2 regions of the Kitasatospora sp. NPDC058170 genome follow, and region 2 is predicted to be linked to the other one. Evidence: predicted binding sites of a transcription regulator. Region 2 holds the regulator's gene; the other holds the start of a gene.
What was found. Region 2 encodes HspR, which represses chaperone genes until heat shock. Its sites were predicted from a motif close to TTGAGNNNNNNNNNCTCAA; they were not measured.
Positions count from the first base shown of each region.

Region 1: a site for HspR is predicted at 2,097-2,115, ahead of lon (endopeptidase La). Genes of this name have one in related genera too.

Region 1 is NZ_JBHVUV010000011.1:30,112-33,772, reverse strand. It holds gene lon (endopeptidase La) at 1-2,074, opposite strand, end outside; gene ACFVVX_RS14225 (rhomboid-like protein) at 2,235-3,053, opposite strand; gene ACFVVX_RS14220 (response regulator transcription factor) at 3,606-3,661, shown strand, end outside.
Region 2 is NZ_JBHVUV010000018.1:99,563-103,223, reverse strand. It holds gene grpE (nucleotide exchange factor GrpE) at 1-396, shown strand, start outside; gene dnaJ (molecular chaperone DnaJ) at 520-1,671, shown strand; gene ACFVVX_RS21200 (heat shock protein transcriptional repressor HspR) at 1,679-2,185, shown strand; gene ACFVVX_RS21195 (hypothetical protein) at 2,396-3,397, shown strand; gene ACFVVX_RS21190 (hypothetical protein) at 3,635-3,661, opposite strand, start outside.

The sequences.
Region 1 (3,661 bases), on a different contig from region 2:
GCGAGGTGACCGGCAGCTCCAGCTCGGCGCCGCGCGAGCGCAGGAAGGAGAGCGCGATGTGCGCGGACTCCTTCATGACGTCCCCCAGCTGTCCGGTCAGGGTGAGCCCGGTGCCGCCGGTCTCGGCGTCGGCGAGCGAGGCCTCGATGTAGAGGACGTCGCCGCCGGCGCCGGTCACCGCGAGGCCGGTGGCCACCCCGGGGACGGCGGTGCGCCGCTCGGCCGGCTCCTGGGCGGCCTCCGGGACGTGGTGCGGCCGGCCGATCAGGGCCCGCAGCTCGTCGGCGCCGATCGCGGCGGGCAGCTTCCGCTCACCCAGCTCGCTCTGCGCGGCGACCTTGCGCAGCACCCGGGCGATCGAGCGTTCGAGGTTCCGGACGCCCGCCTCGCGGGTGTACTCGCCGGCCAGCCGGCGCAGCGCCGCCTCGTCGACCGCGACCTCCTCGCCGCGCAGGCCCGCCCGCTCCAGCTGGCGCGGGAGCAGGTGGTCCCGGGCGATGACGACCTTCTCGTCCTCGGTGTAGCCGTCCAGCCGGACCAGCTCCATCCGGTCGAGCAGCGGCTCGGGGATGGCCTCCAGCACATTGGCGGTGGCGAGGAAGACCACGTCGGAGAGGTCCAGCTCGACCTCCAGGTAGTGGTCGCGGAAGGTGTGGTTCTGCGCCGGGTCCAGCACCTCCAGCAGCGCGGCCGCCGGATCGCCCCGGTAGTCGGAGCCGACCTTGTCGATCTCGTCCAGCAGCACGACCGGGTTCATCGAGCCGGCCTCCTTGATGGCCCGCACCAGGCGGCCGGGCAGCGCTCCGACGTAGGTGCGCCGGTGGCCGCGGATCTCCGCCTCGTCCCGGACGCCGCCGAGCGCGACCCGGACGAACTTGCGGCCCATGGCGCGGGCCACCGACTCGCCGAGCGAGGTCTTGCCGACGCCGGGCGGGCCGACCAGCGCCAGCACCGCGCCGCCCGCCCGCCGCCCGCCGCCCTTGCGGGCGAGCGCCTCGCGCCGCCCCTCCCCGTCGCCGCCCACCGGGTCGAACCCCTGGTCGGCCCGGCGCTTGCGCACCGCGAGGTACTCGACGATGCGGTCCTTGACGTCGGCGAGACCGGCGTGGTCCGCGTCCAGCACCGCGCGGGCGCCGACGATGTCGTAGGCGTCCTCGGTGCGCTCGCTCCACGGGAGCTCCAGGACGGTGTCCAGCCAGGTGCGGATCCAGGAGCCCTCGGGCGACTGGTCGGAGGAGCGCTCCAGCTTGTCGACCTCCTTGAGGGCGGCCTCGCGGACCTTCTCGGGCAGGTCCGCGGCCTCGACCCGGGCGCGGTAGTCGCCCTCCTCGTCGGCCGGGTCGCCGTTCAGCTCGGCCAGCTCCTTGCGGACGGCCTCCAGCTGGCGGCGGAGCAGGAACTCCTTCTGCTGCTTGGCGACGCCCTCCTCGACGTCCTTGCGGATGGTGTCGTTGACCTCCTCCTCGGCGAGGTGGTCGCGCAGCAGCGTCAGCGCGTACTCCAGACGGGCCGTCTGGTCCGCCTCCAGCAGCACCTTGAGCTTCTGCTCGGCGGTGGCGAAGGGTGCGTAGCCGATGTTGTCGGCCAGCTCGCCGACGCCCTCGATCTGGGCCACCCGGTCGACGATCTGCCAGGCGCCGCGCTTGCGCAGCCACTGGGTGGAGAGCGCCTTGTACTCCCTGACCAGCTCGGCGGCGCGGCCCGTCACCGGAGTGTCGAGCGAGGACTCCCGGAACGGCGTGGTCTCCACCCAGAGCGCGGCGCCGGGCCCGGTGGTGCCGACGCCGATCCGGGCCCGGCGCACGGCCCGGACCAGTGCGGCCGGCTCCCCGTCGGCCAGCCGGCCGACCTGTTCGACGGTGGCGAGGGTGCCGACCGCCGCGTACGAGCCGTCCACCCGTGGCACCAGCAGCACCTGGGGCTTCGCGGTACCGGTGGCCGCGGCCCGCGCGGCCTCGACGGCGGCGCGTACCTCGGTGTCCTTGAGGTCCAGCGGGACGACCATGCCCGGGAGCACGACCTCGTCGTCGAGCGGCAGCACGGGCAGGGTGAGCGGTGTGGACGTCGATGCCATGATCTCTCCCCAGTCAGCGAAGTTGAGCTGACCTGACTAAGGTTTGGCGGGCGCCGGATGTTCCCGGGGATCAGTTCGCCGTGAGCGAACAGGGCGGGAGCTGCCGGGGCCCGTCAAAACGCACCCGGACGACCGCGCGGCGGGAAGGGCGGGACCGGCGCTACGCGCGGTCGAGGACGGCGGCGCCGGAGCCCGGCGCCCGGGCGGCCGCCGTCTGGGCGCCGGCCGCCGCCCCGGAGCGCCGCAGCGGCAGCCGCCGGCCCGGGCCGCGGCGCAGCCAGCGCCAGAGCGCCACCCCGGCCAGCAGCGCCACCGGGTGGCCGACCCCGGTGACGAGGTCCCGGTCGGTGAGGATCTGGTCGGCGATCAGCGCCCCGGCCCCGGCGAGCGCCAGCAGCCGACCGCGCGGCGGGAGCAGCCCGGCCAGCGCGCCGAGGCTCGCCAGCACGCCGTAGCTGACGCCGATGTCCAGGTGGTCCAGCGCCGCGGACTCCATCCGCCCGGTCGCCACCGCGGCCAGCACCACCGCCTGGGACAGCACGGTGGCCGTGACGTGCCCGATCGCGAACACCGCGGCCGCCCGGGCCGCCCCGACCCGGCGCTCCAGCGGCGCGACGGTGAAGGCGAAGGCCCACAGGTACGGCATCCAGACCGGACCGGCGACCCAGAAGCCGCTGAACAGCAGCGCGCGCACGGGGTGGTAGAGCAGGTTGTGCCCGTCCGAGCTGGACGCCTCCTGGAGGCGCAGCACCAGGTCCGGGTCGGCGAGCTTGGCGAAGGTGGTGGTGGCTCCGACCACCGCGAGGTAGCCGAGCGCGAAGGGGTTGCGCCGGGGCGTCGGCACCCGGGCCAGCACCCAGTCGGCGACGCCGGCCCGCAGACCGTGGCGCAGCATGCCGTACGGCGGCCCCGCGGAGGGCCCGTCCGGCCGCCCGGGACACGACCCGGCCCGCACCGCACCCTTGCGCAGCTCCGCCATGCCGTCTCCGCTCCAGACCCCGCAGCCACCGGACCCCGTCCGATGCCCAACGTACCGGCGCGCGCCGAAAATCCCACCCCCGCGACTTGTCGTGGCCACGGTACGTCGCGGTCCTGGGAGCCAGCTGGGAATACCCCGTGAAAACGGTGTCCGACCCGGGCTCGCCATTGGTACGGACCTGCACTCCGTTTACGCACGAGTAGCGGCCCTGACCGGCGGCTCGGCGTCAAATCAACTGCATACGTACCGTTACGGAGTGAAAAATCGCCGGGTAAGGTATCGCCCCGTGCCCACTTGCGAGTGGGTCCGAGGGCGGCCGGACAGCCGCTCCACGGGCCGGAAATGTCCGGTCCACCTGCCGGGAAGCACCCGTTGTCCGTACGCTGCGAAGTGTGCGGGAGGGGTGGGCGGTCCACACCCGTCCCCCTGATCCGCACACGCGACGAACGGGACGGCGGACCCGGCACAGTCCACGACGGAACAAGACTACGAGCGGAGCCCCGCCATCCCCACAGGTGGCCGGCCCGCAGCCCTGGGGGCGGTGGCGTGACCGTGACAGATATTCAGCAGGACAACAACAACAGCGGCGGCACGGTGAGCAGCCAGCG
Region 2 (3,661 bases):
ATCGCGGTCTCCAACATCCTGGAGTCCCTGATCCCGGTCCTGGACGACATCGGCCGGGCCCGCGAGCACGGCGAGGTGACGGGCGGCTTCAAGTCCGTCGCCGAGTCGCTGGAGACGGTCGTGGCCAAGCTGGGCCTGCAGCAGTTCGGCAAGGAGGGCGAGCCCTTCGACCCGACCATGCACGAGGCGCTCATGCACAGCTACTCCTCGGACGTCACCGAGGACACCTGTGTCCAGATCCTCCAGCCCGGCTACCGGATCGGCGAGCGGATCATCCGCCCGGCGATGGTGGCGGTCGCGGAGCCCCAGCCGGGCACCCAGACCACCGCCGGCCCGGACGCCGAGTCGGCGAAGTCCGAGGAGTCGGACAAGGCCGACGGTGGCGCGGACAGCTGAACACCCCTGCGCTGCGGAGTCGTACACCGTCGTCCCGTACGGCGTACGACTCCGCGGCGCGCTCGCTATTGACACCGCAGGTGGCACTGCACTGACTATGGGTCTCGGGAGGTGGCGGCAGCCATGAGCGGCAAGGACTACGTGGAGAAGGACTACTACAAGGTCCTCGGCGTGCCCAAGGACGCCTCCGCCACCGAGATCAAGAAGACCTACCGCAAGCTGGCGCGCGAGTTCCACCCCGACGCCAACAAGGGCGACGTCAAGGCCGAGGACCGGTTCAAGGACATCTCCGAGGCCTATGACGTCCTGTCGGACGAGAAGCGCCGCAAGGAGTACGACGAGGCGCGCGCCCTGTTCGCCAACGGCGGCTTCCGCTCCGGCGGCCCCGGCAACGGCAACCACAGCTTCGACTTCGGGGACCTCTTCAGCGGCAGCCAGGGCGGCGGCGGGGGCGGGATCGGCGACGTCTTCGGCGGCCTGTTCAACCGGGGCGGCACCCGGCAGGCCCAGCCGCGGCGCGGCGCCGACGTCGAGACCGAGGTGACGCTCTCCTTCGAGGAGGCGGTGGACGGCGCGACCGTCCCGCTGCGGATGACCAGTCAGGCCCCCTGCCGCACCTGCACCGGCACCGGTGCCCGGGCCGGCACCACCCCCCGGGTCTGTCCGACCTGCGTCGGCGCCGGCACCGTCAGCCGCGGCCAGGGCGCCTTCGCGCTCTCCGAGCCGTGCCGTGACTGCCGCGGCCGGGGCATGATCGTCGACGACCCGTGCCCCGACTGCCACGGCAGCGGCCGGGCCAGCTCGGCCCGCACCATGCAGGTCCGGATCCCCGCCGGCGTCCAGGACGCCCAGCGGATCCGCCTCAAGGGCAAGGGCGCCCAGGGCGAGCGCGGCGGCCAGTCCGGCGACCTCTACGTCACCGTCCACGTCGACGCGCACCCGGTCTTCGGGCGCAAGGGCGACAACCTGACCGTGACGGTGCCGGTCACCTTCCCCGAAGCCGCTCTCGGCGGCACCATCGAGGTACCGACGCTCAACGGCCCCTCGGTGAAGCTCAAGCTGCCCGCCGGCAGCGCCAACGGCCTCACCCTGCGGGCCCGCGGCAAGGGCGCCACCCGCAAGGACGGCACCCGCGGCGACCTCCTGGTCACCGTGGAGGTCGTGGTGCCGCAGCAGGTCACCGGTGACGCGCTGACGGCACTGGAGCAGTACCGCGAGGCCACCGCCTCCGACGACCCGCGAGCCGCCCTGTTCCGGGCGGCGAAGGGAGCGTGACGACCAGATGATCCACGACAGCGGCCCCATCGGCCCCGGTATCGGCGAGGGCCTCCCCGGCAGCGCCCCGCGCGCCCGGCGCGCCGCCCCGCCGCCGCACTACGTCCTCACCGAGGACACCCCGGTCTACGTGATCTCGGTCGCCGCCGAGCTCTCCGGCCTGCACCCGCAGACCCTGCGCCAGTACGACCGCCTCGGCCTGGTCTGTCCCGACCGCACCGCCGGCCGCGGCCGGCGCTACTCGGCCCGGGACATCCAGCAGCTGCGCGAGGTCCAGCGGCTCTCCCAGGACGAGGGCATCAACCTGGCCGGCATCAAGCGGATCATCGAGCTGGAGAACCAGGTCACCGCCCTCCAGTCCCGCATCGCCGAGCTCGCCGACTCCCTGGAGGGCGCGGCCAGCGCGCTCCAGCAGCGGGAGGCCGCCGTCCACGCCTCCTACCGCCGCGACCTCGTCCCGTACCAGCCGCCGACCCAGTCCAGCGCCCTCGTGGTGTGGCGGCCGAAGCGCTGACCCGCCCCCGCCGCCCGTGCCGCCGGTTCCCTCTGTCCGGGGGGTGCCGGCGGCTTGCGTCTGGTGAGAGAGTGCTGCTTCCGGGCCGCCGTCGGGAGGCCCGCGCCCTCACCGGGCCGGGCGTTGGATCGAGGTTCCCGTCTAGGATCCCCGAGACAACGGACCTCAGTCGCGTTGACGAATCGTCCGGTCGACGACAAGGAGCCCGCAGTGAGTGATCGAGAGCAGCTGGTGAACAACCACGGTCGGTCACACATACTGTCCTCCGACGCGCGCAGGCTCTACCTGAAGGCGCTGGGCGAGGACGGCCGGCTCAGCCGGGGCGGCTGCACACCGGACGAGGCCGACGCGCTCGACGAGTTGCTGGAACTCGGACTCCTCATATCCGACCTGGACGAGCCCGGCTCACTGATCGCCGCCGACCCGGCCAAGCTCGCGGCCAGCCTGAGCCACACCTGGCAGCGGCAGGCGCTCGATCTGCTGTCCCGCGCGGTGGCAATTCCCGGGGACCTGAACGAGCTGGCGGAGGCCTTCCACAACCCCGACCAGAGCGGCGGCCCGATCGAATACGTCCAGGGCCGGGCGCTGATTAACCAGCGGGTCCAGCAGGCCATGGCCAGCGAGATAACCGAGGGCCTCGCCATGCAGCCGGGCGGACCGAGGCCGTCCGAGCTGCTCACCTCGTTCATGAAGCGCGACCTGGACATCATCCGCCAGGGGGCGTCCATGCGGACGATCTACAACGCCAGCACCAGGCATCACCAACCCACCAGGGATTACGTCTCGACACTGGCCAAAGAGGGCTGGCAATTCAGGACCCTGGACGAGCCCTATGCGCGACTGCTCATCGTCAATCGGCGACTGGCCGTCATACCGGTCATGGGCGACCACCTGGCCGCCTTCGTCCACGACTCCGCCGTCATCGATTTCCTCGCCCAGGAGGTCTTCGAGCGAAACTGGAGCAGGGCTCTGGATTTCGACGGCGATCGCACCATTCCACACCAGGTCGTCTCGCAGCTCCGCCAGACGATTATCGACCTGCTGCTGTCGGGAACCAATCACCGGGTAATCGCACGACGGCTCGGAATTAGCGAGCGAACGCTCGCCCGGCATATCGCGGAAATGCGCGAGGAATACAACGTGGACTCGCTCTTCCAGCTCGGCCACGCACTCGGCCAGGCGGCCAGGACGGGCCACGAACCGCGCCAGTAGGCGGCCCCCGACGTCCCGGCACCGGGAAGAGGCGATCGAAGCCGTCCGACGGCACCACCGGCCGTCGATGGGCGCCCCAAGCCCGCACAGGCTCAGGGCAGGCTCGGGGCGACCGCCGCCCGCACAGGCGGCACCCGCTACAGGAAGCCGTCGACCGATCCGCGTCGGCCCGCACGCCCTCGGCGTGCAGCCCTTCACCCGGTCGAGGCGCCTCGTACACCCGAGCCGATCAGCACATCACCAGTGGAAGTCGTCCATCATGAG